4 regions of the Pseudomonas sp. GW822-FHT06B12 genome follow, and region 1 is predicted to be linked to each of the others. Evidence: predicted binding sites of a transcription regulator. Region 1 holds the regulator's gene; each other region holds the start of a gene.

Region 1 (7,946 bases):
AGCGCCAGCACCATCCCGATGAATATCCCGGAGACCACGATGATCACCAGGGACATCACGCCGACCGAGTGCAGTTGCTTGACCAGCAAGCCAAATGCGCCAGTGATGCCACCACGTCCCAGCAAGGCGTGAAACAGGAACAGCGATGAACGACCGAGCACCGCGACGCTGTCGATGGCGGCCTGGCCGAATCGACGAACTCTCTCTATTAGTGAAATCTTGCGCATCAGCGCTTCCCCAGAAGATCTGCGCGGTAATCCGTCGCTGGAAAGTGGAACGGTACCGGCCCGTCTGGATCACCCTTCATGAATTGGTGAATCCGCGGATTATCGGAGTTCATCAGCTCATCGGGGGTCCCCTGCCCCAACACCTGCCCATCGCCCACGACATACAGGTAATCGGCAATGCTCGCGGTTTCGGCCAGATCATGGGACACCACGATACTGGTGATGCCCAAGGCGTCGTTGAGCAGACGGATCAAGCGCACCAGAACGCCCATGGCGATCGGGTCCTGACCGACAAAAGGCTCGTCGTACATCAGAATCTGCGGATCGAGGGCAATCGCCCGTGCCAGCGCGACACGACGCTTCATGCCGCCGGACAACTCATCGGGCATCAGGTCGATGGCACCGCGCAACCCTACCGCCTGCAACTTGAGCAAGACGATGTCACGGATCATTTCATCCGGAAGCTGGGTATGAACACGCAGCGGAAAAGCGATGTTTTCGAAAACATCGAGGTCCGTGAACAGTGCACCGCTCTGAAACAGCACGCCCATATGCTTGCGCGCATCAAACAGATCGCTGCGCGACAGCGTGGGCAAATTCTGCCCGTTGACCCACACCTCGCCACTTGAAGGGCGCAACTGCGCGCCCATCAGGCGCAACAGTGTGGTTTTTCCGCAACCGGAAGGTCCCATGATACCGGTGACCTTACCGCGCGGAATGCGAATATCGACGTTATTGAAAATGCTGCGCGCGCCGCGCTTGAAGGAGACTCCCTTCAGCTCGACCGCGTAGGCGTTATCGGCACTCATCTAAACTCCTTGCGATGCAAGCCTCTCACTCGGACGCCGCGCTCCCTGCCGAGAGCACATACATCCTGGGCGGGCCGAACTGGCGACGAACTATATCACTGCTAATACAAAGCGCCCAAGGCCGAAGCCCGCAGTGTTCAGCATCAAGACAGGCAAAAAGCCGCAAGTTTCATCGTTTAGGGGAGCAGCCTGAACAAAGCACGACGAACTAACGTGAGGGATTTGCTCATTACCGCTATAATCGCCGCCTTTTCATCAGGCTATACGATTTCTGACATGAGCCAATCCAGCGACCTGATTCAATCTGCACAACGCACCATCCGCCTCGAGCTTGAAGCCGTAGAAGGCTTGCTGGCCCATATCGACGCGGATTTCGTACGCGCTTGCGAGATGATTCTGGCCAGCAAAGGCCGCGTGGTCGTGGTCGGCATGGGCAAGTCCGGGCACATCGGCAACAAGATTGCAGCGACCCTTGCCAGCACCGGCACCACGGCTTTTTTCGTGCACCCGGCCGAAGCCAGTCACGGCGATATGGGCATGATCACCCGCGACGACATCATCCTCGCGCTGTCGAACTCCGGCTCCACCAATGAAATCGTCACGCTGCTGCCACTGATCAAGCGTCTGGGCATCAAACTGATCAGCCTGACCGGCAACCCTGATTCGCCATTGGCCAAGGCTGCCGAGGTGAACCTCAATGTTCATGTCGAGCACGAGGCGTGCCCGTTGAACCTGGCGCCGACCTCCTCCACCACGGCGGCGCTGGTGATGGGGGACGCACTGGCCGTTGCCTTGCTGGAAGCCCGCGGCTTTACCGCCGAAGATTTCGCGTTTTCACACCCAGGCGGTGCCCTGGGTCGCCGCTTGTTGCTGAAGGTCGAAAACGTCATGCACGCGGGCCAGGAGCTGCCGCAAGTCGTGCGCGGCACGCTGCTCAAAGACGCGTTGATGGAAATGACCCGCAAGGGTCTCGGCATGACCGTAGTACTGGAAGCAGACGGTAAACTCGCCGGCATTTTCACGGACGGCGACCTGCGCCGCACGCTGGACCGGACCATCGACATCCATCAAGCCACCATCGATGACGTCATGACCCCTCATGGCAAGACCGCGCGCGCCGAGATGCTCGCCGCCGAGGCCCTGAAAATCATGGAAGACCACAAGATCAACGCACTGGTCGTGGTCGATAGCGAGGACCGTCCGGTGGGCGCCTTGAACATGCACGATTTGCTGCGTGCGGGAGTAATGTAATGAGCACGGACCTGCTGCAACGCGGCAAAAACATCAAACTCGCGGTTTTCGACGTCGACGGCGTGCTGACTGACGGTCGCCTGTACTTCCTCGAGGACGGCAGCGAATTCAAGACGTTCAACACCCTCGACGGCCAGGGTATCAAGATGCTGATGGCCTCCGGCGTGACGACTGCCATTATCAGCGGACGCAAGACCCCGGTGGTCGAGCGACGAGCCAAAAACCTCGGTATTCCTCACCTGTATCAGGGTCGCGAGGACAAACTGGTGGTACTCGACGAGCTTCTGGCACAACTGGGCCTAAGCTATGAGCAGGTTGCCTACCTGGGCGATGACCTGCCGGATTTGCCGGTAATTCGCCGCGTGGGCCTGGGCATGGCAGTGGCCAACGCCGCCAGCTTCGTCCGCGAACACGCTCACGGCGTCACTCAGGCCCGTGGCGGCGAAGGTGCTGCTCGCGAGTTCTGTGAACTGATCCTGCGTGCCCAGGGCAACCTTGAAGCGGCTAACGCCGCGTACCTGTGAGCCACCTATGCTGAGCAAAAAGATTCGCAACATACTGTTTTTCGGGGTCATAGCCGCACTACTCGCGGCCGTTGGCTACTGGAACATCAGCCCGGAACGCTTCCTCGAGAAGCCGGTAGCGCACGTCGACGAGAGCCAGATCGACTATTACGCGATCAACGCCCACAGCGTGCAGTACCTGCCCGATGGCAAATTGCAGTACGACATGACGTCCGACAAGGTCGAACACATCAAAGCTACCGATATAACCCTGCTGACCAACCCCGACCTGAACATGTATCGGGGCACCGCCTTCCCCTGGCACGTCCAGAGCGAGCGTGGCGAAGTCAATTCGGGCGGCACTGAAGTCGAGCTGATCGACTCGGTTCGTATCGCACGGACCGATGAGCAGAACCGTCCGATGCTTATTACCAGTAGTCGTATGACTGTATTCCCGCAACAGCAATATGCGCAGACCGAGCAAGCCGTTAGAATCGACGGCGCTGGTGGTGTATCGACTGGTAACGGAATGAAAGCGTATTTGAAAGACAGCAGGATACACCTGCTATCGAACGTAAGAGGACAGTATGAGGCTCGTTAAAACTCTCCCTATTTTGCTCAGTCTGGGCGCAGCACTGGGAAGCGTGAGCGCCTGGGCTCTGCCGAACGATAGCCAGCAACCCATTCGCATTCAGGCTGACGACGCTCAGCTGGACGACAAGAATGGCGTGGCCACCTACAAGGGTGACGTGATCATTACCCAGGGCTCGATGATCATCAAAGGCAACACCGTGACCATCACCCGCACCAAAGCCGGCGATATCGATGTCGTGACCTCGGTGGGCAACCTGGCGTATTTCGAGCAGTTGCAGAAGGTAGGCGATCCACAGCCGGTCAAGGGCTATGGGGTGACTATCCAGTACCATGCCGCGCAAAACCGCATCGTACTGATTGACCGCGCCAAAGTGATCAACGAAGGCAACACCACCGAAGGCGAGAAAATCGTCTATGACACCGTCAAGCAGGTTGCTAACGCAGGCCGTGCCACCGGTGCCTCGGTTACTGCGCCGCGCCCACGGGTCGATATGGTTATCCAGCCGAAAAAGAAAACCGACGAGCAGAAGGCCCAGTAATGGCAACTCTGAAAGCTCAGCATCTGGCCAAGAGCTACAAGAGCCGCCAGGTCGTGCGTGACGTCAGCCTGTCGATCGACAGCGGCCAGATCGTCGGCCTGCTTGGCCCGAACGGCGCCGGCAAGACCACCTGCTTCTACATGATCGTAGGCCTGGTCCAAGCCGATCAGGGGCGCGTACTGATCGACGACCTGGACGTCAGCCACCAGCCAATGCACGGTCGTGCACAAGCGGGTATCGGCTATCTGCCGCAAGAAGCGTCGATCTTCCGCAAACTCTCGGTCGCCGACAACATCATGGCCATCCTCGAGACCCGCAAGGAACTCGACAAGGCCGGTCGTCGCAAGGAGCTGGAAAGCCTGCTGCAGGAATTCCACATCAACCACATCCGCGACAACCTCGGCATGAGCCTTTCCGGTGGCGAACGTCGCCGCGTGGAAATCGCTCGCGCCCTGGCCACGGCACCGAAATTCATCCTGCTCGACGAACCCTTCGCTGGCGTGGACCCGATTTCGGTGGGTGACATCAAGCAGATCATTCATCACCTCAAGGCCAAGGGCATTGGCGTGCTGATCACGGACCACAACGTCCGCGAAACCCTGGACATCTGCGAAACCGCTTACATCGTCAACGACGGCCAACTGATCGCCGAAGGCGACGCCGAAACCATCCTGGCCAACGACCTGGTCAAGGAAGTGTACCTGGGCCATGAGTTCCGCCTGTAAGCACTGAGGTGCCTGGTCAGTCGCTGGAGCGCTTGTCCCAATAAAAATCTATACGTATTTATTGTTACAGCGCTCTAGGCAAACACTTCAGTTTCAGGCATATAATTTGCTTATGTTTGGCGCTCCGGCGCCCTGTAGTGGATGGCGCATGTGCGCCGGCGAATAAGGTGTTAAGCCCCTGCCATGAAACCATCGCTAGTCTTGAGAATGGGCCAGCAGCTGACGATGACACCGCAGCTGCAACAGGCCATCCGCCTGCTCCAATTGTCGACCCTGGACCTGCAACAGGAAATCCAGGAGGCATTGGAGTCCAATCCAATGCTCGAACGCCAGGAAGAAGGCGACGACTTCGATAACGCCGACCCGATGGCGGACAACATCGAGCAGAAACCCAACACCGACATCCAGGAACCCTCCTACCAGGAAACCGCCCCCACGGTGGATAACCTCGAGGAAGGCGACTGGAACGAGCGTATCCCTAACGAACTGCCAGTCGACACCGCCTGGGAAGACGTTTACCAGACCAGCGCCAGCAGCCTGCCGAGCAACGATGACGACGAATGGGACTTCACCACTCGCACCTCCGCCGGCGAGAGCCTGCAGAGCCATCTGCTCTGGCAATTGAACCTGGCGCCGATGTCCGACACCGATCGACTGATCGCGGTGACCCTGATCGACTGCATCAACAATCAGGGCTACCTGGACGAAACCCTCGAGGAAATCCTCGAAGCCTTCGATCCGGAACTGGACATCGAGCTGGACGAGATCGAAGCCGTCCTGCATCGCATCCAGCAATTCGAGCCGGCCGGCATCGGCGCACGCAACCTCGGCGAATGCCTGTTGCTGCAACTGCGCCAACTGCCCGTCAAGACCCCTTGGCTGGCCGAGGCCAAGCGCCTCGTCATCGACTACATCGACCTGTTGGGCAGCCGCGACTACAGCCAGCTGATGCGCCGCATGAAGCTCAAGGAAGATGAACTGCGCCAGGTCATCGAGCTGGTACAGAGCCTCAACCCGCGTCCGGGCTCGCAAATCGAGTCCAGCGAAGCCGAATACGTGGTTCCCGACGTCATCGTGCGCAAAGATAACGAGCGCTGGCTGGTGGAGCTGAACCAGGAGTCGGTTCCGCGTCTGCGCGTCAACCCGCAATACGCCGGTTTCGTCCGTCGCGCCGACACCAGCGCCGACAACACCTTCATGCGCAATCAGTTGCAGGAAGCACGCTGGTTCATCAAGAGCCTGCAAAGCCGCAACGAAACCCTGATGAAAGTCGCTACCCAGATCGTCGAACACCAGCGCGGCTTCCTTGAGTACGGCGATGAGGCAATGAAGCCGTTGGTCCTGCATGACATCGCCGAAGCGGTCGGCATGCACGAGTCGACGATTTCACGGGTAACCACGCAAAAATTCATGCATACCCCACGCGGTATTTATGAACTGAAATACTTTTTCTCCAGCCACGTCAGCACCTCTGAAGGCGGTGAATGCTCGTCCACAGCGATCCGCGCGATCATCAAAAAACTGGTTGCCGCGGAAAATCAGAAAAAGCCGTTGAGTGACAGCAAGATCGCTGGTTTACTGGAGGCACAAGGCATTCAGGTGGCCCGCCGCACCGTCGCCAAGTACCGCGAATCCCTGGGGATCGCGCCTTCGAGCGAACGCAAGCGGTTGATGTGACGGGCTACGCCATAGCGTTCCAGGGTGTGTTCGAAAACTTTTCGGACACGCTCTAGTGGCAGGCAAACCAGCCTGCCGCCTTATGCACTGGCAACGAAGGAGAAGCTGTATGCAAGTCAACATCAGTGGACACCAACTGGAAGTGACCGAACCCCTGCGCATCTACATCGGCGAAAAACTCGAACGATTAGAACGGCATTTCGACAAGATCACCAATGTGCAGGTCACGTTGACCGTCGAGAAGCTGCTGCAGAAAATCGAAGCCACGCTGCATATCCCCGGTGGAGAAGTGGTCGCCAACGCTGAGCATAACGACATGTATGCCGCGATCGACGCCCTGACCGACAAACTGGATCGCCAACTCAAAAAGCATAAGGAAAAGACCCAGGGCCAGCTCCAAGGCGCAACCGGTCGTTAATACTCCCAACCCATGATCCGACTTGAAAACATCCTGACCCCCGGCCGTTCTTTGGTGAACGTGCCGGGCGGCAGTAAAAAACGCGCCCTTGAACAAATTGCCAACCTGATCGCCCGCGAAGTGCCGGATCTGGAGATGCAAGATGTCTTCGAGAGCCTGATTGCCCGTGAAAAACTCGGTTCGACCGGTTTTGGCAACGGCATCGCCATCCCCCACTGCCGCCTCAAAGGTTGCGAGTCGCCCATCAGTGCCTTGATGCACCTGGACGCCCCTATAGATTTCGACGCCATCGACGGCGCTCCGGTCGACCTGCTGTTCGTTTTGCTGGTCCCGCAAGCCGCTACCGATGCGCACCTGGAACTGCTCCGCCAGATCGCCAGCATGCTTGATCGTAAAGAAGTCCGCGATCGTCTACGCAGCGCCACCAGCAATGAAGCCTTGTATCAGGTTGTCCTCGACGAGCAGAACGGTCACTAACCATGCGCTTGATCATCGTCAGCGGCCGCTCAGGCTCAGGTAAAAGCACCGCCCTCGATGTACTTGAGGACAATGGCTACTACTGCATCGACAATCTGCCGGCCGGCCTGTTGCCGGAGTTGGCCGAGCGCGCATTGATTCACACCGAACTGGCGCAGCCCCTGGTCGCTGTTTCCATCGATGCGCGCAATCTGCCGAGCCATCTGTCACGCTTCCCGGAGCTGTTGGAAGAAGTGCGCAGCCGGCACATCCAATGCGATGTGCTGTATCTGGATGCCGACGAAGAAACCCTGCTCAAGCGATTCTCGGAAACCCGTCGCCGCCACCCGCTGAGTAACGCCAACCGCTCGCTGGCCGAAGCCATCGAAGACGAGACCAATCTGCTCGGGCCGATTGCTGACCTGGCCGACCTCAAGGTCAACACCACCCATCTGAACCTGTATCAGTTGCGCGATACCATCAAGTTGCGCCTCCTGAACCAGCCAGAGCCGGGCACTGCGTTTCTGGTGGAGTCCTTCGGCTTCAAGCGGGGGATGCCGGTGGATGCCGACCTGGTGTTCGACGTGCGCTGCTTGCCGAACCCGTACTGGAAAACGGAGCTACGTACACAGTCCGGGCTGGACCAGCCAGTGGCCGAGTATCTGGCCGCTCAGCCGGATGTCGAAGAGATGTTCCAGGACATCTCCACTTACCTGCTCAAATGGCTGCCGCGCTTTGCCGCCAGCA
Region 2 (7,946 bases), on a different contig from region 1:
TCGAACCGGGCCGTTTCATCGTCGCCAACGCCGGTGTGTTGCTGACTCAGGTCGAATACCTCAAGCACACCGAACACAAAGACTTCGCCATCGTCGACGCGGCCATGAATGACTTGATCCGCCCAGCGCTGTATCAGGCCTGGATGGACGTCACGGCCGTGCGCCCGCGTGCAACCCCGGCGCGCGCCTACGACATCGTCGGGCCGATCTGCGAAACCGGCGACTTCCTCGCCAAGGATCGTCAGCTGGCGCTGGAAGAAGGCGACTTGCTGGCCGTGCATTCGGCCGGTGCCTACGGGTTTGTCATGAGCTCCAACTACAACACTCGCGGGCGTTGCGCCGAAGTGCTGGTGGACGGTGATCAGGCCGTTGAAGTGCGTCGCCGCGAGACGGTAGCCGAGTTGTTTGCTGGCGAAAGCCTGCTGCCGGAGTAAACCCATGCTGCTGCGTTTTACCAAGATGCATGGCCTGGGCAACGACTTCATGGTCCTCGACCTGGTCAGCCAGCACGCGCACATCCTGCCCAAGCATGCCAAACAATGGGGCGACCGGCACACCGGTATCGGTTTCGACCAGTTGCTGATCGTCGAAGCGCCGAGCAATCCGGACGTGGATTTCCGTTACCGGATCTTCAACGCCGACGGTTCTGAAGTCGAGCAATGCGGCAACGGTGCGCGCTGCTTCGCGCGCTTCGTTCTGGACAAGCGCCTGACCGCCAAGCGGCAGATTCGTGTCGAGACCAAAAGCGGCATTATTGAACTGGATATCCGCAGCGACGGCCAGATCGGCGTCAACATGGGCGCACCGCGCCTGGTGCCGGCTGACATTCCGTTCCAGGCGCCGGCTCAGGCCTTGAGTTATCAGGTCGAAGTCGATGGTCAAACTGTCGAGCTCGCCGCAGTATCCATGGGTAACCCCCACGCCGTAGTGCGGGTCAGTGACATCAACAACGCACCGGTGCATGAGCTGGGACCGAAGATCGAAAACCACCCGCGCTTCCCGGCACGGGTCAATGTCGGTTTTCTCCAGGTCATCGACCGGAGCCGTGCGCAGTTGCGCGTCTGGGAACGCGGCGCCGGGGAAACCCAGGCCTGCGGGACCGGTGCCTGCGCTGCCGCAGTGGCCGCGATCAGCCAGGGGTGGATGGATTCGCCGCTATTGATCGACCTGCCCGGCGGGCGCTTGTCCATTGAGTGGGCAGGCCCTGGCCAACCGGTGATGATGACCGGCCCGGCAGTACGCGTATACGAAGGACAAGTGCGTCTTTGAGTGAGCGAAATACATGACTGATCAGCCTCAGGTTCCAGCCCCACAGCCCGACGAATCCCCTTCCGAAAGCCTGGAGGCGGCGGCGATTGCCGCGTACCTGGAGGCTCATCCGGATTTCTTCGTCGAGCACGAAGAACTGCTCCCGGCGTTGCGCATTCCGCACCAACGCGGCGACACCATTTCGCTGGTCGAACGCCAGATGAAAATCCTGCGCGAACGCAACATCGAGATGCGCCATCGCCTCTCGCAACTGATGGATGTCGCCCGCGACAACGATCGGCTGTTCGACAAGACCCGCCGCCTGACACTCGCCTTGATGGACGCCAGCAGCCTGGACGACGTGGTCATCAGCGTCGAAGACAGCCTGCGCCAGGACTTCCAAGTGCCCTTTGTCAGCCTGATCCTGTTCAGCGACGAGCCCTTGCCGGTCGGCCGCTGGGTGACCGGCGCCGAAGCGCAAAAGGCGATTGGTGGCTTGTTGTCGGAAAACAAATGCGTCAGCGGCAGCCTGCGCGAACACGAGCTGGACTTCCTGTTTGGCGAAGAACAGCGCAAGCAGATCGGTTCCACTGCGGTGGTCACCATCAGTCATCAAGGCCTGCATGGCGTCCTGGCGATCGCCAGTCGCGATCCGCAGCACTACAAAAGTTCGGTGGGCACGTTGTTCCTCAGCTACATCGCTGAAGTCATGGGCCGCGTGCTGCCACGGGTCAACACCTCGCTACGCTCGGTACGCTGACCATGGAACGACAACTGGACGCCTACTGCGAGCACCTGCGCAGTGAGCGTCAGGTGTCGCCTCACACCCTGGAAGCCTACCGCCGGGACTTGAACAAAGTCCTGGCGCACTGCAAGAAACAGAACATCGACAGCTGGAGCGCGCTGGACATCCAGCGCCTGCGCAGCCTGATCGCCCGCTTGCACTCGCAAGGGCAATCCTCGCGCAGCCTGGCGCGGCTGCTCTCGGCGGTACGTGGGCTTTATAACTACCTGAACCGCGAAGGCCTTTGCGACCACGACCCGGCCAACGGCCTGGCGCCCCCCAAAGGCGAGCGCCGACTGCCGAAAACCCTCGACACCGACCGTGCGCTGCAACTGCTCGATGGCGCTGTTGAAGACGACTTCATGGCCCGCCGTGACCAGGCGATTCTTGAGCTGTTTTACTCGTCCGGCTTGCGCCTGTCGGAGCTGACCGGGCTCAACCTTGAACAGCTGGATCTGGCGGATGGTCTGGTGCAAGTGCTCGGCAAGGGCAGCAAGACCCGAGTGCTGCCGGTCGGCAAGAAGGCCCGCGAAGCCCTGGAATTGTGGCTGCCGCTACGGGCTATGGCGAACCCGGTGGACGATGCGGTATTCGTCAGCCAGAAGGGCCGACGCCTCGGCTCACGGGCCGTTCAGGCACGGGTCAAAGCCGTCGGCGAGCGCGAACTGGGGCAAAACCTGCACCCGCACATGTTGCGACATTCCTTCGCCAGCCACTTGCTGGAGTCCTCGCAAGACCTGCGCGCGGTGCAGGAATTGCTCGGCCACGCGGACATCAAAACCACGCAAATCTATACCCACCTGGACTTCCAGCACTTGGCCACGGTCTACGACAGCGCCCATCCACGGGCCAAACGCATCAAAGGCGATGAGCAATGACAATCCAACTGATCACCTTCGACCTCGACGACACCCTGTGGGACACCGCTCCGGTGATCGTCAGTGCTGAAGCGGTGCTGCGCCAGTGGCTGGCCGAGCACACGCCGAACCTCGGTGCCTTGCCGGTCGATCATTTGTGGAGCATTCGTGAGCGGGTGTTGAGTCACGAACCAAACCTCAAGCACCGCATCAGCGCCCTGCGTCGCCGGGTGCTGTTCCATGCCCTGGAAGAAGCCGGTTACGCCCATGAGCACGCTATCGAACTGGCGGATCAAGGCTTCGAAGTGTTTTTGCATGCACGGCATCAGCTGGAAATCTTCCCCGAGGTGCAACCGACCCTGGAGATTCTGGCCAATCATTACGCCTTGGGCGTGGTCACCAACGGCAATGCGGATGTGCGGCGGCTGGGGCTGGCGGATTACTTCAAGTTCATCCTGTGCGCAGAGGATATCGGCATCGCCAAACCCGATGCCCGACTGTTCCACGAAGCCCTGAAACGCGGCGGCGCGACCGCAGAAAGCGCGGTGCATATCGGCGATCATCCGGGCGATGACATTGCCGGCGCTCAGCAGGCAGGGTTGCGGGCGATCTGGTTCAACCCGGCGGGCAAGGTGTGGGAAGCCGACAAGGCGCCAGATGCCGAGATTCGCAGTTTGACCGAGCTGCCGGCGTTGCTGGCGCGGTGGAACACCCAACACTGACCCTGAATGACACACAACCCCTGTGGGAGCGAGCCTGCTCGCGATAGCGGTGGGTCAGCCAACATCAATTTTGAATGTGACGGCCTCATCGCGAGCAGGCTCGCTCCCACAGGGGATTGTGCCTAACCCACGATTTTTGTTTCACCCATGAAAAAGCCCGCAGCGACGGCGGGCTTTTTCAGCAAGCACGTAGTAGGCGCTTAGATAGGCCGGCTGCCGTACTTGTTATCAGGCTTCTTTGGCGGATCCGCCACCACGTTGGCCTCGACTTCCTGAACCTTGCCGCCTTTGGCAAGGAACTCTTCCATCGCGCGCGCCAGAGCATCACGCTCTTTGTTCTTGGCTTCGACACTCGGCAGCTCGTCTACCGACACCGCAGCCTTGGCCTTGCCTTTGGCGGTCGGGACCGGCGTGTCATCACCGCCATCGTCGTCAGCAACGTCTTCCGCCGCTGCTTCCAGGCCTTCTTCGGTCTCGTCTTCGTCGCCTACTTCGAGGTCGTCGTTTTCCAGATCATCGTCGCTCATGTTCTACCTCATGACTTGCGAAAAGCAGATTAGTTATAGCCCAGCTTTGTCGTCTGTCGACGACCGCCGGAAAAAAATCAACATCCACTGGTAACCAGCGGTTTATGCCTCTTCACCGTGCACGGTGGCGAGGACTTTGCGAGCACCGCCATGATCGCGGTGTTCGCCCAGATAAACACCTTGCCAGCTACCTAACGCCAATCGGCCCGCCATTATCGGCAAACTCAATTGACAGCCTAGCAAACTGGCCTTGAAGTGCGCCGGGAGGTCGTCCAGGCCTTCGTCGTTATGCTCATAGCCGGCTGTTCCTTGTGGGATCAGCCGATTGAAAAACCGTTCGAAGTCGCGACGTACCGCCGGATCGGCGTTCTCGTTGATGGTCAACGACGCCGAGGTATGCTGCAGCCACAAATGCAACAGACCGACCCGACATGCCTTGATTTCAGGCAGGCCAGCGAGTAACTCGTCCGTTACCAGATGAAAACCCCGGGGCCGTGCCTGCAGGGTTATCAGCGTCTGTTGCCACATACAGTTCTCCGCACGTTCGGGGCGCATTCTAGCGCGCTCTGGGAAAAAACAAAGGCCCTAATATTCCTTCAATCATGTAAGCCATTGGCCGCGAAAAAACGCTCGCCACAAACACCACTAAACGTGTACGAAAAAACCTTTCAGCCGTACTTTCAGAGACAAAATCCAGACAAAAAAATGCCCGGCAAGCCGGGCAAATTTTTATGCGCTTGCTTACATGTTGTAGCCGCGCTCGTTGTGAAGTGCCAGATCGATACCCACCGACTCTTCTTCCTCGGAAATGCGCAGACCCATGACGGCGTCCAGCACCTTGAGAATGATGAAGGTGGCGATCGCGGTGTAGATCACCGTGAAACCCACGCCTTTGCACTGAATCCAGACTTGTGCCGCGATATCGGTCACGGTGCCGAAGCCACCCAGCGACGGAGCCGCGAATACACCTGTGAGAATCGCGCCGAGGATACCGCCGATACCGTGTACGCCGAAGGCGTCGAGGGAATCGTCGTAACCCAGTTTGCGTTTCAGCGTCGTGGCACAGAAGAAGCACACCACGCCCGCTGCCAGACCGATGATCAGCGAACCCATCGGGCCAACGGTGCCCGCAGCCGGAGTGATCGCAACCAGGCCGGCAACCACGCCCGAAGCAATACCCAATGCGCTAGGTTTGCCGTGGGTCAGCCACTCGGCGAACATCCAGCCCAGGGCCGCTGCGGCGGTAGCGATCTGAGTCACCAGCATGGCCATACCGGCAGTGCCGTTGGCGGCTGAAGCGGAACCGGCGTTGAAGCCGAACCAGCCGACCCACAACATCGCGGCGCCCATCAGGGTGTAACCGAGGTTGTGCGGAGCCATCGGCGTGGTCGGGAAGCCTTTGCGCTTGCCCAGTACCAGGCACGCCACCAGACCTGCGACACCGGCGTTGATGTGGACCACGGTGCCGCCCGCGAAGTCGAGCACGCCCCAGTCGCCCAACAGCGAACCCGGACCGCTCCAGACCATGTGCGCGATCGGCGCGTAAACCACGGTGAACCAGATGCCCATGAACACCATCATTGCGGAGAACTTCATCCGCTCGGCGAAGGCACCGACGATCAGCGCCGGGGTGATGATCGCGAAGGTCATCTGATAGGTGACAAACACTGCCTCGGGAAACAGCGCCGTAGGGCCAGTAATACTGGCGGGCGTGATGCCGGCAAGGAACGCCTTGGCGAAGCTGCCGACAAAGGAATTGAGGTTGACGACGTTTGCTTCCATGCCAGTCGTGTCAAACGCCATGCTGTAGCCATAAAGAAACCACAGGATGGTGACCAGGCCGGTAATGGCGAAGCACTGCATCATCAACGAAAGAACGTTTTTGGAACGAACCATGCCGCCGTAGAACAGCGCGAGACCTGGAATGGTCATGAACAGCACGAGGGCAGTAGAGGTCAACATCCAGGCGGTATCGCCGGAATTGAGGACTGGAGGAGCCACCGGATCTGCCGCCATGGCCAGGCCGGGCATTACGATGGACAACAGGGCTCCTAGCCCTGCGAATTTACGCAGAGTCATTTTGTTTTCTCCTGGGGCGTTGGGTTTGGCGGCTTAGATTGCGTCGGTATCGGTTTCGCCGGTACGGATGCGAATAGCCTGTTCCAGATTGACTACGAAGATCTTGCCGTCACCAATCTTGCCGGTGTTGGCCGCCTTGGTTATCGCCTCGATAACCCGGTCAAGATCCTTGTCGTCAATGGCGACATCAATCTTCACCTTGGGCAGGAAATCGACCACGTACTCCGCGCCGCGATACAGCTCGGTGTGACCCTTCTGCCGACCGAAGCCTTTGACCTCAGTAACGGTAATGCCCTGCACGCCGATTTCGGACAACGACTCGCGTACGTCATCCAGTTTGAACGGCTTGATGATGGCAGTGACTAGCTTCATGAAAACTCTCTCCCGAATTGGTGGACTTGCCCCAGGAAAACAAACCCGACTCAAGTCTAAGCGCAGTGCCTGGCTTTGTAACGCATCGTCGGCCCGACTCTTCCGACTGACGCCAGTTAACCGCTCCTGACGAAACTCCCCGCTCCGCCTGCCACACTGCATTCGTCACAGCGACTGCATCAGTGCATGGGTCACAAGGGACTAAGCAGAAAGCTTGCCATCTCGTGAAAAACCACTGATTTCAATCACTTGGTCGATACCGCGGGCGCCAATGCCCAATCGCCACCACCAATACGCACAACAACGGTGCGACAACGCCCGGCAACATGCGCGAAAAGCGTGCACCCGCGCCCGCGCCATTGACTATAGACACTGCGTGATACACTGCCGGCCATTGTTTCCAGGACATTTCCCATGCTCGCGCCCAAAGACTTCCTCGATGCCCTGAGCGGCACCGCCTCCCGCCTGTTCAGCGGCGAAACCCCGCTGCCAAAAAGCGAAATCGAAAGCCAGTTCAAAGCCCTGCTGCAAAGCGGCTTCAGCAAGCTTGATCTAGTGAGCCGGGAAGAATTCGACAGCCAGATGGTCGTCCTGGCGCGCACCCGGGCACGTCTTGAGAGCCTTGAGACAAAAGTCGCCGAGTTGGAAGCGAAGCTCAATCCACCGGCTGAATGACCCCACAAATCCCCTGTGGGAGCGAGCTTGCTCGCGATTAGGGTCGGCACGACCCTCCTGCTATTTCCGGATTCAGCTCCACTTCCAGGCTGAGTCCTACAAAAACCACCACTGCTTTCCGATTGCGCCGCCAAGCCCCGGTTCCTAAGCTCACCTCAGCTGAATGTTCAGCACTGGGTTTGGCGACCTGGAAAGCTTAAGGTGCACGACGACCATCCGATGGCGGGCTCTTTTTTTCCGTCGACTCGAGTCATGGCGGCTGTGCGTGGGAGATCTTCGGGTCTGCCGGGTTCCTTTTGCTCCGGTTCGCCAACCCGCGTATAGCTGCCACCTAATCGTTTGGCGACGATTGCTGACAGCCCCTTAAGCAAAAGGAGCTGCATCGATGAATAGCAATGACGCCTACCTGATCCCTCACGTCTTCACCCGCCACAAACTCCACCTCCACGCCCTGCTGCTGGAAAACCAGCCTTGGTTCAGCGCCCGCGACCTCGGTCGATTGCTTCGGCTTTTCCTCGACGAACGCGCTCTACGCAAACTCGACCCTGATCAACACCAAACCGTGACAATGCACATCCACGGCTGCATCGAACATACGCTGCTGATCAGCGAGTCCGGCGTCTATGCGCTGCTGGTTTATCACTACTGCCCCGAATACCGAGGCCTACGGGAATGGCTGACC
Region 3 (7,946 bases), on a different contig from region 1:
GCGCGGCGGCTTTGCAACAAGCCGGCGCCGACTTTCAGAAGGTCAAGGAAGATTCGAATGTACTGCGCATTGCGCCCAAGGACGTGATTCGGGCCGGTGAATCCCTTGCCCGAGCTGATCGCCTGTCGACCTACTGGGGCAGCGGCGCGGATGTTCAGCATTACGCTTACCTGAGTCAGCGTTACAGCGAAATTGCCCGTCAACACACAGAGCAAGCGCTGAATGATGAGCGTGCGGTGAAGCTTGAGTTGGAGCGTCAGCGCCTGCAACTGGCATTGCGCGAGAACAAACTGCTCAGCGTGCAGCAACAGGGTAAATGGCTCGAAGAACAAATCATCAATCTGGCCACGACCCAGACCGATCGGGGTCTGGTCATGACCCTCGGCGATGTATTGTTCGACACGGGGGAAGCCGAGCTGAAAAACTCGGCAAACCGCACCGTACTGAAAATCGTCCAGTTCCTTCAGCTCAACCCCAAGCGTGTGGTGCGTATCGAAGGCTATACCGACAGCACCGGCGGCAAGCAGGACAATCTCCATTTGTCTCGCGACCGTGCCCAGTCAGTGGCTGACATGCTGATCGATCTGGGAATCGACGATAAACGTATTCAGGTCGAAGGCTACGGTGATGAGTATCCGGTAGAGGCCAACGCTTCCGAGCGGGGGCGCGCGCAAAACCGCCGGGTCGAAATTGTGTTCTCCGACGAAAAAGGCCAGCTTGGCGCTGCCCGCTAAGGTCAGCGTTATTGGAAAACCCGGCCCCTCAGTGGTGCCGGGTTTTTTTTGCCTGCGAATTGGATCGCGCCCATACCCATAAAAGCAGTACAGTTTTTGCTGTCACTGCACTGTACGGTCGACTATTGTGGCAACTGTCCCAGTACACTTCTAAACTGTTCCGGTATTGTTTCACACAAGAATAAAATGCCCGTGAAATCGAGTGCTGCGTCATGACCAATCTCTTGCTCTATCAACGTATCGCTCAGCAGTTGGCTGAGGATATCCGGCGTGGTGTCTATCAGCCTGGCGAGCGCGTGCCTTCAGTGCGCAAGATGAGCTCGCAGCTGAATGTCAGCCATGCGACGGTGCTTCAGGCGTATGCCAATCTTGAAGATCAGGGGCTGATTCGCGCGCGTCCGCAATCGGGTTACTACGTCCACCAGACCCCGGCACTGACCGCGCCGACACCGGATATCGCGCGTGTCGAGCGTCCTGGCCTGGTCACGCGCAGCAGTATCATTCAGCAAGTGTTGGTCGAGTCGCGTCGTGAAGGGGTGTTCCCGCTAGGCGCGGCGGTGCCCAGTGTCGACTACCTGCCGGTACGGGCGTTGCACCAGCAATTGGCCAAGGTCACACGGTTCCACAGCCCGCGGGCGTTCAGTTACATGTTCAGCCCGGGGTTTGAGCCGCTGCGTCGTCAGGTGGCAATCCGCATGCGTGATGCCGGCGTAGTGGTCGATCCTTCAGAAGTGGTCATCACCCATGGTTGTGTCGATGCGCTGCAAATGTCGTTGCGCGTCCTGACGCGTCCCGGCGATCTGATCGCAGCGGAGTCGCCGACCTACTACGGTCTGTTGCAACTCGCCGATTTACTGGGTTTGAAAGTCATCGAGATTCCCAGCGACCCGGCGACGGGAATGAGCCTGGAAGCCTTGCAGTTGGCCGCCAACCAATGGTCGATCAAGGCGTTGGTGCTGACCACCCGCCTGAGCAACCCGCTGGGTGGCACCATGCCGGAAGAGCGGCAAAAGCAGCTGCTGCGCCTGGCTTCGGACTTCGATATCCAGATTGTCGAAGACGATATTTACGGCGAGTTGATGTTCGAGCAGGGCCGCACCAAATCGTTGAAAGCCTATGACCGGCTGGATCGGGTCATCTATTGCTCAAGTTTCTCCAAGACCCTGTCGCCCGGTGTGCGTATCGGCTGGATGATTGCCGGCAAGTACCAGCAGGAAATCCAGCGTTTGCAGACCTTCAGCACCCATTCGGCGTGCAGCGTGACGCAGATGGGGATTGCAGCTTATCTGGAGAATGGCGGCTACGATCGCCACTTGCGCTACATCCGTCAGGAATACCGCAAAAATCTCAGCGCTTTCCAGTTGGCGGTGCAGCAGTATTTCCCAGAAGGAACGCAGATGAGCCGGCCCACAGGCGGCTTCATTCTATGGGTCAGCCTGCCGGGACGGGTCAATACGCAGGAATTGCATGTACGGGCGTTGCAGCAGGGCATCAGTATCGCGCCGGGGCTTATTTTCAGTAACACCGAGCAGTTCAATCACTGCATTCGCTTGAACTGCGGCACGCCGTGGAATCGTGAAGCCGAGCGGGCGCTGATGACACTCGGGATGCTCGCTACTCAGCTGTGTCAGGAGACCGCTAGCGGCTTTTGACGCGGACTCGAGGGCTGGATTGCTATGTGAGCTTGTCAGGGGCTTTACAACAAGCGAGCATATGGCCCTCTGCCGTTAGCGCTGTAGTGTTTATGAAAGCGATTTTCCCTGCGGGATTGATGTTGGCGTGCCTTTTGAGTGTCTTCATTCCGGGCAGCGCGATGGCTGCGGCTGCTCCAGATAAAGGGGCAGTCAGCACGTCTGAGGTGAAGGCGAAGCCCGCTGCGCCGGCGAAAAACCATGCCCCTGTCAAAAAGACCGAAGCGTCGAAGAAGCCGACACCCCAAAAAAAACGCCCACCTGTTGCCTCAAAATCGAAATCCGCGAGTGAGGTGGTTAGAACCACGTACTTGCCACCGGCCAAGCTGGATTTGAGTCTGCCACCGGATATGGTCAAGCAGTTGCAACCTGTCGGGAGTGTCCCGCTAGTCAAACACGCGCCTTTGCTGCCGCCCATGTTTGGTGAAAAGCCCAAAGATGACAGCCCGTTTCAGCTCAACGGGCGCCTGCTCAGCAACGAAATGCAGTTGCAAATGCGCAAAGAAGAGCACCGAGAAGTAGAAGGCGCGGCACTTGAGTTCGAGTTCAAGCACTAAATCACTCGCAGATCCGTGACTCCCGAACCAGACGCTTTGTCGGAGACTGGTCAGTCACGCGTATTTGAATGAAAAAACCGCTGTCCGGCCAATTTCAAACGGCTGTTTTAGCGGGTACTCTAGTCCACGTTATTCAACACACTACCCGTCGCGAGGAGCGTGTCGTCATGAACTGCCGTGAAGGCTGTGGCGCCTGTTGCATTGCCCCTTCCATCAGCACACCTATCCCCGGAATGCCCAACGGCAAAGCGGCGGGAGAGCGTTGTGTGCAACTTTCTGTCGACAATCTGTGCAGTATCTTCGGCAAACCTGAACGTCCGGCAGTATGTAGCGCGTTTCAGGCGGATATCGAGGTCTGCGGCAACAGTCGGGAAGAAGCCATCAAGTTGATCGGTTGGTGGGAGGAAATGACCGCGGCGTAGTGTGTTCAACGAACGGAACTTCAACAATAAGGAATAAGACTATGGGTTCGCTGCATCGTATCGCTGTGTTGTGTGGTTTGACCGTTCTGCTGGCCACGACAGCCCAGGCTGAAGACTGGAAAACTGCCAAGGATGAGGACGGTATCAAGGTTTCCCTGAGTGAAGTCGCCGGGTCTCAATACAAGGCCTATCGCGGTGTGACTGTGATGAAGACCACCGTGGCCAAGCTGCGCGCTCTTCAGGAAGACGTGGTCGGTGCGTGTGCCTGGATTCACGAGTGCAAATCGCAGAAGTTGCTCAAGCACGAAGGCGATCAAAGCTGGACCTACACTCAGTTCAATACCCCATGGCCGGTGACTGCACGTGATTCGGTGCTGCACGTGACCACCGTCGCAGGTGCCGATGGCAGCCTGACCCGTAAGCTTGAAGGTGTGCCGACCTACCTTCCTGAAGAAAAAGGTTTTGTGCGTGTCACCCAGGTTCAAGGCTTCTGGAAGTTCATTCCAAAAGGCGCTGACCAGGTCGAAGTGACCTATCAGGTTCACACTGAGCCGGGTGGCAGCGTGCCGTCCTGGCTGGCCAACAAGTTCGTTGTCGACGCGCCATTCGATACCTTGAAAGCACTGAAAGAACGCGCCGAGAAGTAATCCCGCGCGCGTTGCAGAGAGGTCGCCAACAGGCGGCCTTTTTTCGTGCTAAAGCATTGGTTTGCGCGGGAACGATTGCTCGGCGTTCGGGGTCGAGATGTTGTAAGCCCATCAATGGGTTTTATCGAGGAGGCACCAATGCAAAAGTGGGAAGTCACCTTCGTTGATGATCATGGTGTGCAGACCGTGGAGCAATTCGATTGCGATCAAGAACCCACGATGGAGCGGGCCGCGCAATTGATTCGTGCAAAACTCCTCCCTGTTCCGGCCGAGCTCGATCTCAATGATCTGGAGGGTCGAACCGATGATCCGACAGTCAAAAGTCTGAAAGATCAGAACAGCATTGAAATTCTTAGTATCACTCCAATTGCATAACCTCTTGATGCGACTCGCAACCAGGCCTTGGCAGCAGCTCTGACTTGGGGCTACTCTGCAATCGAGATCAGCGAATGGATCGCTAAGGTCTGGTCTTGTCAGCTACATGCTTGTTTCCCGGCGGCAATCTGATTGCCGTATCGCCCTCACCATTCGGTTGCGGGCGCAGGGAGTACGGAAAGTCTATCCATCAGTTTGAGGAGGACGTTTCATGAGCACAGCCTATCAAGAAGACATCAGCAGCAGCGTGCTGCGCCGCATGAAAGAGGGCGGTTTTGACTTTTCACGGTTCCATCCCATCGAGTTCTACGCCATTTTCCCGGATGAGGAGCGGGCACGCAGGGCGGCAGGGCATTTTCGCGGTGAGTCCTTGAATGCGCAGATCAGCGTGCGTGATGACGGTGCCTGGCATCTGGAGTTGAGCAAGGTGATGTACGCCACTTACGGCGGCATCGGTGACTTCGAACAGGACTTTGAGGCGGTGGTCGAGCCTTTGGGTGGGATTATCGAAGGATGGGGCGTCAAGCAGGAGGTACGAGGGCTACTCGCATAACACTATGAACAGCGACAACACTCAGCAACGGCTGACCTCAGGGTTGGCCGTTTTCGTTTGTGTTCATTAAACATCAGAGAATTGCAGCCGCACGCGAGCAGTGAAATCAACTCTGGCTATGCTGGTAATAGCCATGAGCATTGCTTCGCAATGAAGCGGGGGCGATCAGGTTGGGGCATTTGCCGCACAGGATTGGTGCGGTGTGCATTGGGCGATTATCCAACCGATTGATAATAAAGCGTTTATGCCGCTGGCACGGGCCTTGCGAAGCCTAGGTGTCCGGGTGACAAGGAGTACGGCATGATCCGCACCTATTTTGATGAGATGTACGACGCCGGCGGCCTGGTCCGCCCGCATTATCGGGAGTTTGCCCGTTGGTTAGCTGAAACGCCTGACGAGCTTTTGGCACAACGGCGACGCGAGGCCGATCTGTTATTTCATCGCGCCGGGATAACCTTCACGCTCTATGGTGATGAGCAGGGGACAGAGCGCCTGATTCCCTTCGACACCATTCCCCGCAGCATCCCCGCCAGTGAATGGCGGATCGTCGAGCGCGGCTGTATTCAACGGGTCAAGGCACTGAACATGTTTCTTGCCGACCTGTATCACGAGCAGCGCATCATCAAGGCCGGCATCATCCCGGCCGAACAAGTGCTGGCCAACGAGCAATACCAGCTGGCCATGCAAGGGCTGGATCTGCATCGCGATATCTATTCGCATATCTCAGGCGTCGATCTGGTGCGCGATGGCGACGGCACGTACTACGTGCTCGAAGACAATTTGCGCACGCCCAGTGGCGTCAGCTACATGCTCGAAGACCGCAAGATGATGATGCGGCTTTTCCCCGAGTTGTTCGCCGCCCAGCGCATCGCGCCCATCGATCATTACCCGAACCTGTTGCTCGACACCCTGAAAAGCTCGAGCCCGCTGGACAACCCGAGTGTCGTGGTACTGACCCCCGGGCGCTTCAACAGTGCGTTCTTCGAGCATGCGTTTCTGGCGCGCGAGATGGGCGTGGAACTGGTGGAGGGCGCGGACCTGTTCGTACGTGATGACAAGGTGTTCATGCGCACCACCGATGGGCCGAAAGCCGTCGATGTGATCTACCGTCGCCTCGATGATGCCTTCCTCGATCCGTTGGCGTTCAATCCGGATTCGATGCTCGGCGTTCCAGGGCTGCTGTCGTCCTATCGCTCTGGCAATGTGGTGTTGGCGAATGCCATCGGCACCGGTGTCGCGGACGACAAGTCGGTTTATCCGTTCGTGACCGACATGATTCGTTTCTACCTGGACGAAGAACCGATCCTGAAAAACGTGCCGACCTGGCAGTGTCGCAACCCGTCAGAGTTGTCTCACGTCTTGGCGAACCTGCCTGAACTGGTGGTCAAGGAAACCCAGGGTTCCGGTGGTTACGGAATGCTGGTCGGACCCGCGGCCTCTGCGGCAGAGATCGAATCGTTTCGCGCACGCATCAAGGCCAAGCCCCACGCGTATATCGCACAACCGACGTTGTCCCTGTCGACCTGCCCGACGTTTGTCGAAAACGGCATCGCCCCACGGCACATCGACTTGCGCCCGTTTGTCCTGTCTGGCCGCGAAACCCGGGTCGTACCCGGCGGCCTCACCCGTGTAGCCCTGCGCGAAGGATCCCTGGTGGTCAATTCGTCCCAGGGGGGCGGAACCAAGGACACCTGGGTGGTCGAGGATTGAAGGAAGCCTGCCATGTTAAGTAGAACTGCCTCGGATTTGTATTGGATGTCGCGTTACCTGGAGCGGGCGGAAAACCTCGCACGGATGCTCGATATCAGTTATTCGCTGTCATTGATGCCGCAGGATGGCCGCGGTGACGGTCTGCACGAATTGGCGATGCCCTTGCTGATCACCGGTACGCTGGACGATTACCTGGAGCGTCATGGCGAATTGCACGCCGAACGATTGCTGCACTTCTTTGCCCTGGATGCGGCCAACCCGGCCAGCATCTACAGCTGTCTCGGTGCTGCGCGGGCCAGTGCTCACGCGGTACGTGGGCGGATCACCGCCGACATGTGGGAAAACATCAACTCTACCTGGCTGGAGATTCGCGGTATTGCCGAACAGGGCCTCAGCCGTTATGGCATGAGCCGTTTCTGCGAGTGGATCAAAGAACGCTCCCACCTGTTTCGGGGCGCGTCCTACGGCACCATCATGCGCAACGATGCCTTTCGCTTCATTCGTCTGGGGACGTTCATCGAAAGGGCTGACAACACGTTGCGCCTGCTCGATGCCCGCTACGAAATGGCCGGCGATCAGGCCGAGGCTGTCAGCGATGGCACCGCCCACGCCTATTACCAATGGAGCGCATTGCTGCGCGCCTTGTCGTCGTTCGAGGCGTACACCGAGATCTACCGCGACGCGCCTGGCGCTCGGCATGTCGCCGAGCTGTTGCTGTTGCGTGCCGACGTACCGCGTTCGCTGCGTGCCTGCACTGAAGAAATCGATCAGATCCTCGCCCAACTGCCGGGGGCCAACGGCCGTCCTGCACAACGTTTGGCAGCGGAAATGGACGCGCGGCTGCGTTATACCGGTATCAACGAAATCCTCGACGAAGGCCTGCACGCCTGGCTGACCGAATTCATCCCGCTGGTGCGCCAGTTGGGCAACGCCATACACAGTTCCTATCTGGAGGCTGCATGAGACTTTCCATTAGCCACGAGACCACCTATCACTACGAAGATCAGGTGCGGGCGAGCATCCAGTATTTGCGACTGACACCGCACGACAGTGAGCGTCAGCACGTGCTCAGCTGGCAACTCGACCTGCCACGTCCGGTGCGCGCGCAACTCGATCCGTTCGGCAACATCCTGCACGTGCTGACGATGGACGAGCCCCACGAGGCGATCATCATCGGAGCGCGGGGCCAGGTGGACATCGATGAACTGCGTGAGGCCGAACATGAAAGCCAGTCGGCGCTGCCGTTCTTGCGTTTCA
Region 4 (7,946 bases), on a different contig from region 1:
TCGGGTTTCAGGCGGCTGGTCATCGTGGGCCTCGTCAGGGGTAGACGTTGCTGAATGTGTAGAAGCTACAGGGAATTTATTCCCCTGTGAACGGAGCATAGCCGCAGGCAGGGAAGGGGCCGACGCTCACAGGCTGATCCCGACGTCGAAGAGGATGCTGCGTCCCAGGTTGCCGCGCAGAAAGTCCGGCGCCTCGGGGTGGGCGAACAGCACCCGGGCGAAGGTCGGGCCCACCAGTGACAGCGAGCGCCAGCCCTGGCGCAGGTATTCGGTGGGCGGCGGGAAGTGGCTGTTGAGGTCGAGTACTTCGCGCTTGAGGCTGGCGAAGGCGATGATGTCCAGTTCGCCCAGGTCCATGCCGCGTTCTTTGTAGTTGTGCGCTTTTTTGCGCAAGGTCGGCGCCAGTCTCAGCAAGAACTCGTTGGCGGGAATGCGCCTGGGTTTGGCTTCGCGGCGTACCAGTTGGCTCAGGGAGAAGGCACTGCGCCGGCGTTGTAGCTCGTCGCGCCACTCGTCATTGAGCCGTCGACCTTCGTCGAGCACGAAGAACACCTCGAAATTCGCCTCGCGAAACAGAACGTCCGGCGGCTCCCCGGCAGGGCTGAATTCGTCGACGCGGTAGGGAATGTTCAAGCCTTGCAGCAGGCGTTGGCAGACCCAACGCTCACGCTCCCATTTGCGGGCATTGGAAAGGAACGCGTTGGCTTGCTCGGCCGCGATGGTCAGCAGGCGCAAATAATCTGAGTCATCCATAGGCCAAGCTTAGCGTCCAAATGCGACAAGCTGAAGCTTTGCATCGAGTGGCACGATTTGGGGGCGGTGTAGACTGCTGCGTATGGGGCTGTTGCCAAGGAGACAGCTATGGAGTCGAAGGATTTACCCTCATGATCGGTGCCCGATTACTATCACCCGAAACCCTCACGCTCGGCTGGTTGATCTACGTGCCGGTGCTGATCTGGGCCGTTGCGCGAGCACCATGGGTCGAACTGTTCACCGACAGTCGACGTCAGCATTTGCTGTTCGGCACTGTGTTCTCGCTGTTCATACTCTGGCTGGTGCGACGGGATTTCGATACCGGCGTGTCCTACCACTTTATTGGCATGACGGCGGTGACGTTGCTGCTGGACTGGCCGCTGGCGATTGTCGGCGGGCTGGTTGCGCAGGTGGGGCTGGTGCTGCTCGGGCGTCAGGATCTGGCCGCAATGGGGGTCAATGGCACGTTGCTGATCCTGTTGCCGGTGCTGGTCACCGAATGTTGCGCGATTCTGGTGGAGCGGGCGCAACCGCGTAATCCCTTTGTGTATATCTTCTGCTCAGGCTTTTTGGCCGCCGCACTCTCGGCGTTGCTCTGTCTTTTGCTGGGGCTGGGTTTGCTGTGGTTCGACGAGCGTTTTGCGATGCCGGAATGGCTGGAGGATTTTGTCGGTTATCTGTGGTTGATCATCTTCCCCGAGGCGTTCATCAACGGCATGGTGATCAGTGCGCTGGTGGTGTTCTGTCCCGAGTGGCTGGAGACCTTCAATCGTACGCGTTACTTGTCGGCGCCTTGGAAGGACGACGACAAGCCTTGATAACGAACTGGATTATGGCTGCATGCGCCCCTGATGCCGGGGATCAGTGACGCGGGTCGAAATCTTCCGTAAACAGATCATCTTCAGCATCCGGGCTGACCGGAATCTTGTGTTCTTCCGACGCCCAGGCGCCCAGATCGATCAGTTTGCAACGGTCCGAGCAAAACGGCCGGAAGGTGCTGGTCTCGCTCCATTCAACAGGGGCGCCGCAGGTTGGACATTCGACGACAGGGGGTTGGCTCATGACTGGCCTCCACGCAAAGTAAGGTAAAAGTGATGCAGGCGTTCGACTTCGCTGTGCAGCCAGGCGAGGTCGCGGTCGTTGACCACCACATCGTCGGCATGGCTGATGCGGTCCTGACGGCTGGACTGGGCCTTGAGGATCGCCTGAACCTGCTGTTCGCTGGTCTGGTCGCGCTGCAAGGTGCGTTCGATCTGCAAGTGTTCTGGTGCATCGATCACCAGCACTCGTTGGGTCATTTTGTACTGCCCGGACTCGATCAGCAGCGGCGACACCAGAATCGCATAAGGTGATTGTGCGCGTGCCAGGTGCGCTGCGATTTCCTGAGCGATCAGCGGATGCAGCAACGCTTCGAGCCAGCGGCGTTCTTCGGGTACTTCGAAGATCAGTTTGCGCAGTGCGGCGCGATCCAGTTGACCGTCGGCTTGCAGCACGCCGGCACCGAAGTGCTCGGCAATTTGCGCCAGCGCCGGGCGACCGGGTTCAACCACCCAGCGTGCGGCATGATCGGCGTCCACTGCATGCACGCCCAGATCGATGAAATGCCGGGCCGCTGCGCTTTTGCCGCTGCCGATGCCACCGGTCAGGCCGAGAATCCAGGGTTTTTCCACAGGGGTATTCATTTGAAACCGACAAACTGCCAATAGAAGTCGGTTATTTGACCACCCCAGAGCAAGGCAATCCAGCCGGCAATTGCCAGATACGGTCCGAAGGGGATCGGCGTCGAGGTTTTGACCTCTTTCAGGCGCAGTAAAATCACTCCCCCCACGGCGCCCACCAGTGATGAAAGCAGGACCGTCAGCGGCAGAATCTGCCAGCCGCCCCAGGCACCGAGCAGCGCCAGGAGCTTGAAGTCTCCGTGACCGATACCTTCCTTGCCGGTCATCAGTTTGAACAGCCAATACACCGACCACAGCAGCAGATAGCCGGCCACCGCGCCCCACATCGCCGCCTGCAAGGATACGAAGAGCTCGAAGCTGTTGACAATCAACCCCAGCCACAACAACGGCAACACCAGCACATCCGGCAGCAATTGGTGGTCGGCGTCGATCAGACACATCGCCAGCAACCCCCAACTCAAGACCAGCACCCACGCCGCCTGCCAACCAAAGCCGAAGTGCCAGGCGACAAACGCCGACAGCACGCCGCAGGCCAGTTCGGTCAAAGGGTAGCGTGCACTGATCGGCGCTTTGCAATTTGAGCAGCGGCCGCGCAGTGCCAGGTAACTGAGCAGCGGAATGTTTTCCCAGGCGCGGATTCGATGCGCGCAATGCGGGCACTGCGAGTGCGGCAGCATCAGGTTGTAGGTCGGACCCGGTGCTTCGGGCGGTAAATCCAGTACGTCCAGAGCTTGTTGCCGCCAGTCGTACTCAAGCATTTTCGGCAGACGCCAGACCACCACGTTGAGAAAACTGCCGATCACCAGTCCGAGCACTAGTGTGATGACAACAAACGCCAGTGGGTAACCGGCCAGAAACTCACTCAAGGGCATGTTCAGATCGCTGTGCCGAGTTGGAAAATGGGCAGGTACATCGCAACCACCAGCCCGCCGACAATGACGCCGAGCACCACCATGATGAAGGGTTCCATCAGGCTGGTGAGGTTATCGACCATATTGTCGACTTCAGCTTCATAGTAGGTCGCAACCTTGTCGAGCATGTCGTCCAGTGCACCGGATTCCTCACCAATGGCAGCCATTTGAATGGCCATGTTGGGGAAAACCCCGCTGGTGCGCATCGAGAAGTTCAACTGCATGCCGGTGGAGACATCTTGCTTGATGCGTAAAACCGCCCGTTTGAAGACGATATTGCCAGTGGCGCCAGCCACCGAATCCAGGGCTTCGACCAAGGGCACGCCCGCAGCGAAGGTGGTCGACAATGTGCGGGCATAACGGGCCACTGCCGATTTGTAGAGCAGCGTTCCGATGATCGGCAGTTTCAGCAGATGAGTGTCCAGCCAGTCGCGAAAGCGTTGTGAGCGTTTGAGCGCGTGGCGAAAGCCCAGAAACCCGACAATCAGGCCACCCAGCAATAGCCACCACCACGCCTGCATGAACTCGGAGAGACCGATCACCATCACGGTGAAGGCCGGGAGTTCTGCGCCGAATCCGGAAAACACCGACTGAAACTGCGGGACCACTTTGACCAGCAGAATGCCGGTGACGATGACTGCGACAATAACCACGGCCAGCGGATAGGTCATGGCTTTTTTGATCTTGGCCTTGAGGCTTTCGCTTTTTTCCTTGTAGGTCGCAACCCGCTCCAACAGCGTGTCGAGGGCGCCGGCCTGTTCGCCCGCATCGACCAGATTGCAGTAGAGCTCATCGAAGTACTGCGGCTTTTTCCGCAGTGCGGTGGCGAAGCTGTTGCCGGCGGCGACTTCCTGTTTCACCTCATCCACCAGTTTGCGCATGTTCAGGTTGTCGAAGCCTTCGCCGATGATGTCGAACGACTGCAGCAAGGGCACGCCGGCTTTCATCATGGTCGCCATTTGCCGGGTGAAGAGGGCAATGTCCAATGCCGTGATACGTTTACCGGCACTGAACAGCGAGGCGGTTTTTTTCCGCACCTTGCCCGGGTTGATGCCTTGTTTGCGTAGCTGCGCCTTGATCACGGCCGGGTTATGACCGCTCAGCTCGCCGGCTATTTTGCTGCCTTTCTTGTCGGTGCCTTCCCAGGCGTACAGATTGACCTTGATTGCTTTGACCGCCATGACTCAATCCTTGGTGACCCGGTTGATTTCCTCAAGGCTGGTGACGCCCTGCATGGCCTTGAGCAGGCCCGAGGTGCGCAGGTCGTTGAAGCCGTCCTTGCGCATCTGGGTATCGATTTCCAGAGAATTGCCTTCAGCCATGATCAGCCGTTGCAGCTCCGGGGTGTTTTTCACGACTTCATAAATGCCGACTCGCCCTTTGTAACCGTTGTTGCAGTGTTCGCAACCGGCGGGTTCGTAGATCGTGAAGGAGCCGATGCGTTCCCGAGGGAAGCCTTCCTTGATCAGGGTTTCATCGGGAATCGAGAGGGCTTTTTTGCAGTGGCTGCAAAGCTTGCGAGCCAGGCGCTGGGCAATGATCAGGTGCACGGCGGTGGCGATGTTGAACCCCGGGATGCCCATATTGTGCAGGCGAGTCAGGGTTTCCGCCGCGCTGTTGGTGTGCAGGGTGGACAGCACCAGGTGTCCGGTTTGCGCAGCCTTGATCGCAATTTCGGCGGTTTCCAGGTCGCGGATCTCGCCGACCATGATGACGTCCGGGTCCTGGCGCAGAAATGAACGCAACGCCTGAGCGAAGTCCAGGCCCTGCCTGGGATTGACGTTGACCTGATTGATGCCTTCCATGTTGATCTCTACCGGGTCTTCGGCGGTGGAGATATTGATGTCGACGGTATTGAGGATATTCAGCCCGGTGTACAGCGATACGGTTTTCCCTGAACCGGTCGGCCCGGTGACCAGAATCAGCCCTTGAGGCTGTTTGAGCGCCGCCATGTACAGGTCTTTCTGATCGGGCTCGTAACCCAGCGCGTCAATGCCCATCTGTGCGCTGGACGGGTCGAGAATCCGGATCACGATTTTTTCGCCCCACAACGTTGGCAGGGTGTTGACCCGAAAATCGATGGATTTACTTTTCGACAGGCGCATCTTGAGCCGCCCGTCCTGGGGTTTTCGACGTTCCGAGATGTCCAGGCTGGCCATCACCTTGAGGCGTGCGGCGATGCGGTTGGCCAGTTGAATCGGCGGCCTGGCAACTTCGCGCAGCATGCCGTCGGTACGTACCCGCACCCGGTAGGATTTTTCGTAGGGTTCGAAATGCAGGTCCGAGGAACCGCCCTTGATCGCGTCCAGCATCATCTTGTTGACGAAGCGCACCACCGGGGCATCGTCGGAGTCCTGGCCGGTGATGGTGTCCTGGCGCTGGTCGTCGATGGCCTCGATGTCCAGGCCTTCGAGGTCGACGTCGTCCATGTCTTCCAGGCCGGAGCTGTGGGTATCGAAGAACTTTTCGATGGCGTCATTGAGTTTGTCGTCTTCGACCAGGATCGCTTCGGTGGTAAGCCCGGTGCTGAACTGGATGTCGTTGATCGCCTGGTGATTGCTCGGGTCGGAAATGCCCACGAACAGTTTGTTGCCGCGCCGCCAGAGCGGCAGGGCGTGGTGCTGGCGAATCAGTTTTTCGCTGACCAGCTCTTTGGGCAGGGTGTCCTTGTCGAGACAGTTGAGGTCGAGGAAGGCGACGCCGAAATGTTCGCAGGCAACTTCTGCAACCTGGCGACTGCTCACCAGTTTGTTTTGTACCAGATAGCTGACCAGGGAAATGCGATTGCGGTGGGCTTGCTGATCCGCCTGATGCGCGCTGTGGTCAGTGAGCAGTTCTGCCAGCACCAATTGCTTGGCCAGGCCGCTGAGGTTGATGTCATTCATTCGAATACCAGACACAGACAGTTCAAGACTTATAGCCTAGTCAACGGATGGAGCCCCACCAGCGCTCTTGAGGTGACAAAAAGTGTCAGATAGTGCGGTTTCTCGGGGTGCGCGCCGGGCTAATGTCGGTCTGACACCCTGTAAACAGGGGGCGAAAGGCTTGGCATGTGCTGTGCTTTGACTTGTTCAGGACATGAGATTTCGCCTCATGCATGGAGCCTGTTCTATGAATAATCAAAAAGGTTTTACCCTCATCGAGCTGCTGATCGTGGTGGCAATCATCGGCATTCTGGCGACGTTCGCGTTGCCGATGTATTCCAAATATCAGGCTCGGGCCAAGGTGACGGCGGGGGTGGCGGAAATTTCGGCGCTGAAGGTGCCTTTTGAAGACATCATCAATCAGGGCACTGACCCGACGCTGGCGCTGATCAACGGCACGGCAACTACCGGTAACTGCACGATCACGGCATCGGGTACTGCCGCCACCGGTGTAGGCACTATTGCCTGCACGATTCTCAATGCACCAGGACCGGTGCTCGGCAAAACCATCACACTCACGCGGTCAGCAACGACTGGCTGGAGCTGCGGGACCACGGTATTGCAGGACTACGCGCCCAAGGGTTGCACTGGCGTCTGATCTTGCATCGAAGCATCAATGCCTCGCCTCTGCGGACGCGAGGCATTTTATTGCCCGCACTTTGGTGGCCGCACGGTCATTCGAAAAAGTCCCGGCGATTCATGACCCTGAGCGTTCGATAAAAGCCGCAACTTGCATGTCAACAACGCTCGGGTCATGCATTTTGCATGATCCCGGGGGTTTTATTTTTTGATAATGTATTGATTTATAAGGTTTTAATTTGTATGCGGGAGTTGGCACAGCCTTCGCACTGTCTCTGTTAACCCTGCTGAGAAGGCATGCAGCAGACTTTCCGGAAGAACAGGAGTTACTCGTATGAAGACGTTCGCTATCGCTGCCGCAACTGCTACCGCTCTGACCCTGACCATGGCCAACGCTGCATTTGCGCAGACCACGCAAACCACTCAGTCGCCGATGGTGGTCGCTGCCGGTGAAATGACCAAGGCCGAGGAAGCTACTTCCGATACCTGGATCACCACCAAAGTGAAAAGCGATCTGGTCACCGAGAAAGGTATTCCTGGCACCGACATCAAAGTCGAAACCAACAAAGGCGTAGTTTCTCTATCGTCGAAAGTAGCCGTGACCCAATCCCAGAAAGATATGGCAGTCGCTATCACCCAGAAAATCAAAGGCGTCAAAGCCGTTTCGGCTGATGGCCTGATGACCAAGTAAGACTCAAGGCTTCTCGCCTGAATCGGGAGAAGGGAATCCAACGAACCCTGCAGAACCAATGTGGGAGCGAGCTTGCTCGCGATAGCAATTCATCATTCAACCTATATGTTGAATGTTAGTCAGCTATCGCGAGCAAGCTCGCTCCCACAATGGATAGTAGTAACTTCAGTTGCCGCGCTTGCTGGTGATTTGTACCAGGCGGTTGCCTTCAAAACGCAGGTATTGGTACATGCCGCTGTTCGGGCCGTAGGTCCATTCTTCAACCGGAAACTCTTCCCGGCGGTTGGGGCTACGTTTGTAACCCAAGGAGTCGCGTGCTACCGGTTCGCCGCATTTTTGCAGCACTTCACCGGCGCGATCACCGACGCTTATCAACTGACTGCCGCAGCGCAAGGTATCGGCCGCCGAC

The links. Region 1 encodes sigma-54, which starts transcription at its own class of promoters, with help from an activator protein. Its sites were predicted from a motif close to ANTGGCATNNANNTTGCTNT; they were not measured.
Positions count from the first base shown of each region.
Region 2: a site for sigma-54 is predicted at 6,792-6,811, ahead of glnK (P-II family nitrogen regulator). Genes of this name have one in related genera too.
Region 3: a site for sigma-54 is predicted at 5,107-5,126, ahead of AC1RKH_RS08800 (circularly permuted type 2 ATP-grasp protein). Genes of this name have one in related genera too.
Region 4: a site for sigma-54 is predicted at 6,388-6,407, ahead of AC1RKH_RS16995 (pilin). Genes of this name have one in related genera too.

Region 1 covers NZ_JBXALR010000005.1:318,806-326,751, forward strand. Annotated here, with positions in the region: gene mlaE (lipid asymmetry maintenance ABC transporter permease subunit MlaE) at 1-227, opposite strand, end outside; gene AC1RKH_RS13865 (ATP-binding cassette domain-containing protein) at 227-1,036, opposite strand; gene AC1RKH_RS13870 (KpsF/GutQ family sugar-phosphate isomerase) at 1,313-2,287, shown strand; gene AC1RKH_RS13875 (KdsC family phosphatase) at 2,287-2,811, shown strand; gene lptC (LPS export ABC transporter periplasmic protein LptC) at 2,819-3,391, shown strand; gene lptA (lipopolysaccharide transport periplasmic protein LptA) at 3,378-3,923, shown strand; gene lptB (LPS export ABC transporter ATP-binding protein) at 3,923-4,648, shown strand; gene AC1RKH_RS13895 (RNA polymerase factor sigma-54) at 4,832-6,325, shown strand; gene hpf (ribosome hibernation-promoting factor, HPF/YfiA family) at 6,435-6,743, shown strand; gene ptsN (PTS IIA-like nitrogen regulatory protein PtsN) at 6,756-7,220, shown strand; gene rapZ (RNase adapter RapZ) at 7,223-7,946, shown strand, end outside.
Region 2 covers NZ_JBXALR010000004.1:118,509-126,454, forward strand. Annotated here, with positions in the region: gene lysA (diaminopimelate decarboxylase) at 1-434, shown strand, start outside; gene dapF (diaminopimelate epimerase) at 439-1,269, shown strand; gene AC1RKH_RS10600 (DUF484 family protein) at 1,283-2,008, shown strand; gene xerC (tyrosine recombinase XerC) at 2,011-2,910, shown strand; gene AC1RKH_RS10610 (HAD family hydrolase) at 2,907-3,611, shown strand; gene sutA (dormancy-specific transcriptional regulator SutA) at 3,812-4,138, opposite strand; gene AC1RKH_RS10620 (secondary thiamine-phosphate synthase enzyme YjbQ) at 4,241-4,666, opposite strand; gene AC1RKH_RS10625 (ammonium transporter) at 4,880-6,217, opposite strand; gene glnK (P-II family nitrogen regulator) at 6,251-6,589, opposite strand; gene AC1RKH_RS10635 (accessory factor UbiK family protein) at 7,004-7,264, shown strand; gene AC1RKH_RS10640 (BRO-N domain-containing protein) at 7,650-7,946, shown strand, end outside.
Region 3 covers NZ_JBXALR010000003.1:280,484-288,429, forward strand. Annotated here, with positions in the region: gene AC1RKH_RS08765 (OmpA family protein) at 1-734, shown strand, start outside; gene AC1RKH_RS08770 (aminotransferase-like domain-containing protein) at 947-2,386, shown strand; gene AC1RKH_RS08775 (translation initiation factor 2) at 2,479-2,982, shown strand; gene AC1RKH_RS08780 (YkgJ family cysteine cluster protein) at 3,150-3,404, shown strand; gene AC1RKH_RS08785 (START domain-containing protein) at 3,446-4,051, shown strand; gene AC1RKH_RS08790 (hypothetical protein) at 4,190-4,426, shown strand; gene AC1RKH_RS08795 (ribonuclease E inhibitor RraB) at 4,638-4,979, shown strand; gene AC1RKH_RS08800 (circularly permuted type 2 ATP-grasp protein) at 5,280-6,689, shown strand; gene AC1RKH_RS08805 (alpha-E domain-containing protein) at 6,702-7,652, shown strand; gene AC1RKH_RS08810 (transglutaminase family protein) at 7,649-7,946, shown strand, end outside.
Region 4 covers NZ_JBXALR010000007.1:40,247-48,192, reverse strand. Annotated here, with positions in the region: gene AC1RKH_RS17035 (DUF3094 family protein) at 1-23, opposite strand, end outside; gene AC1RKH_RS17030 (DUF1780 domain-containing protein) at 127-753, opposite strand; gene AC1RKH_RS17025 (energy-coupling factor ABC transporter permease) at 885-1,571, shown strand; gene yacG (DNA gyrase inhibitor YacG) at 1,615-1,815, opposite strand; gene coaE (dephospho-CoA kinase) at 1,812-2,435, opposite strand; gene AC1RKH_RS17010 (prepilin peptidase) at 2,432-3,304, opposite strand; gene AC1RKH_RS17005 (type II secretion system F family protein) at 3,307-4,524, opposite strand; gene pilB (type IV-A pilus assembly ATPase PilB) at 4,528-6,228, opposite strand; gene AC1RKH_RS16995 (pilin) at 6,455-6,865, shown strand; gene AC1RKH_RS16990 (BON domain-containing protein) at 7,181-7,537, shown strand; gene AC1RKH_RS16985 (DUF2845 domain-containing protein) at 7,703-7,946, opposite strand, start outside.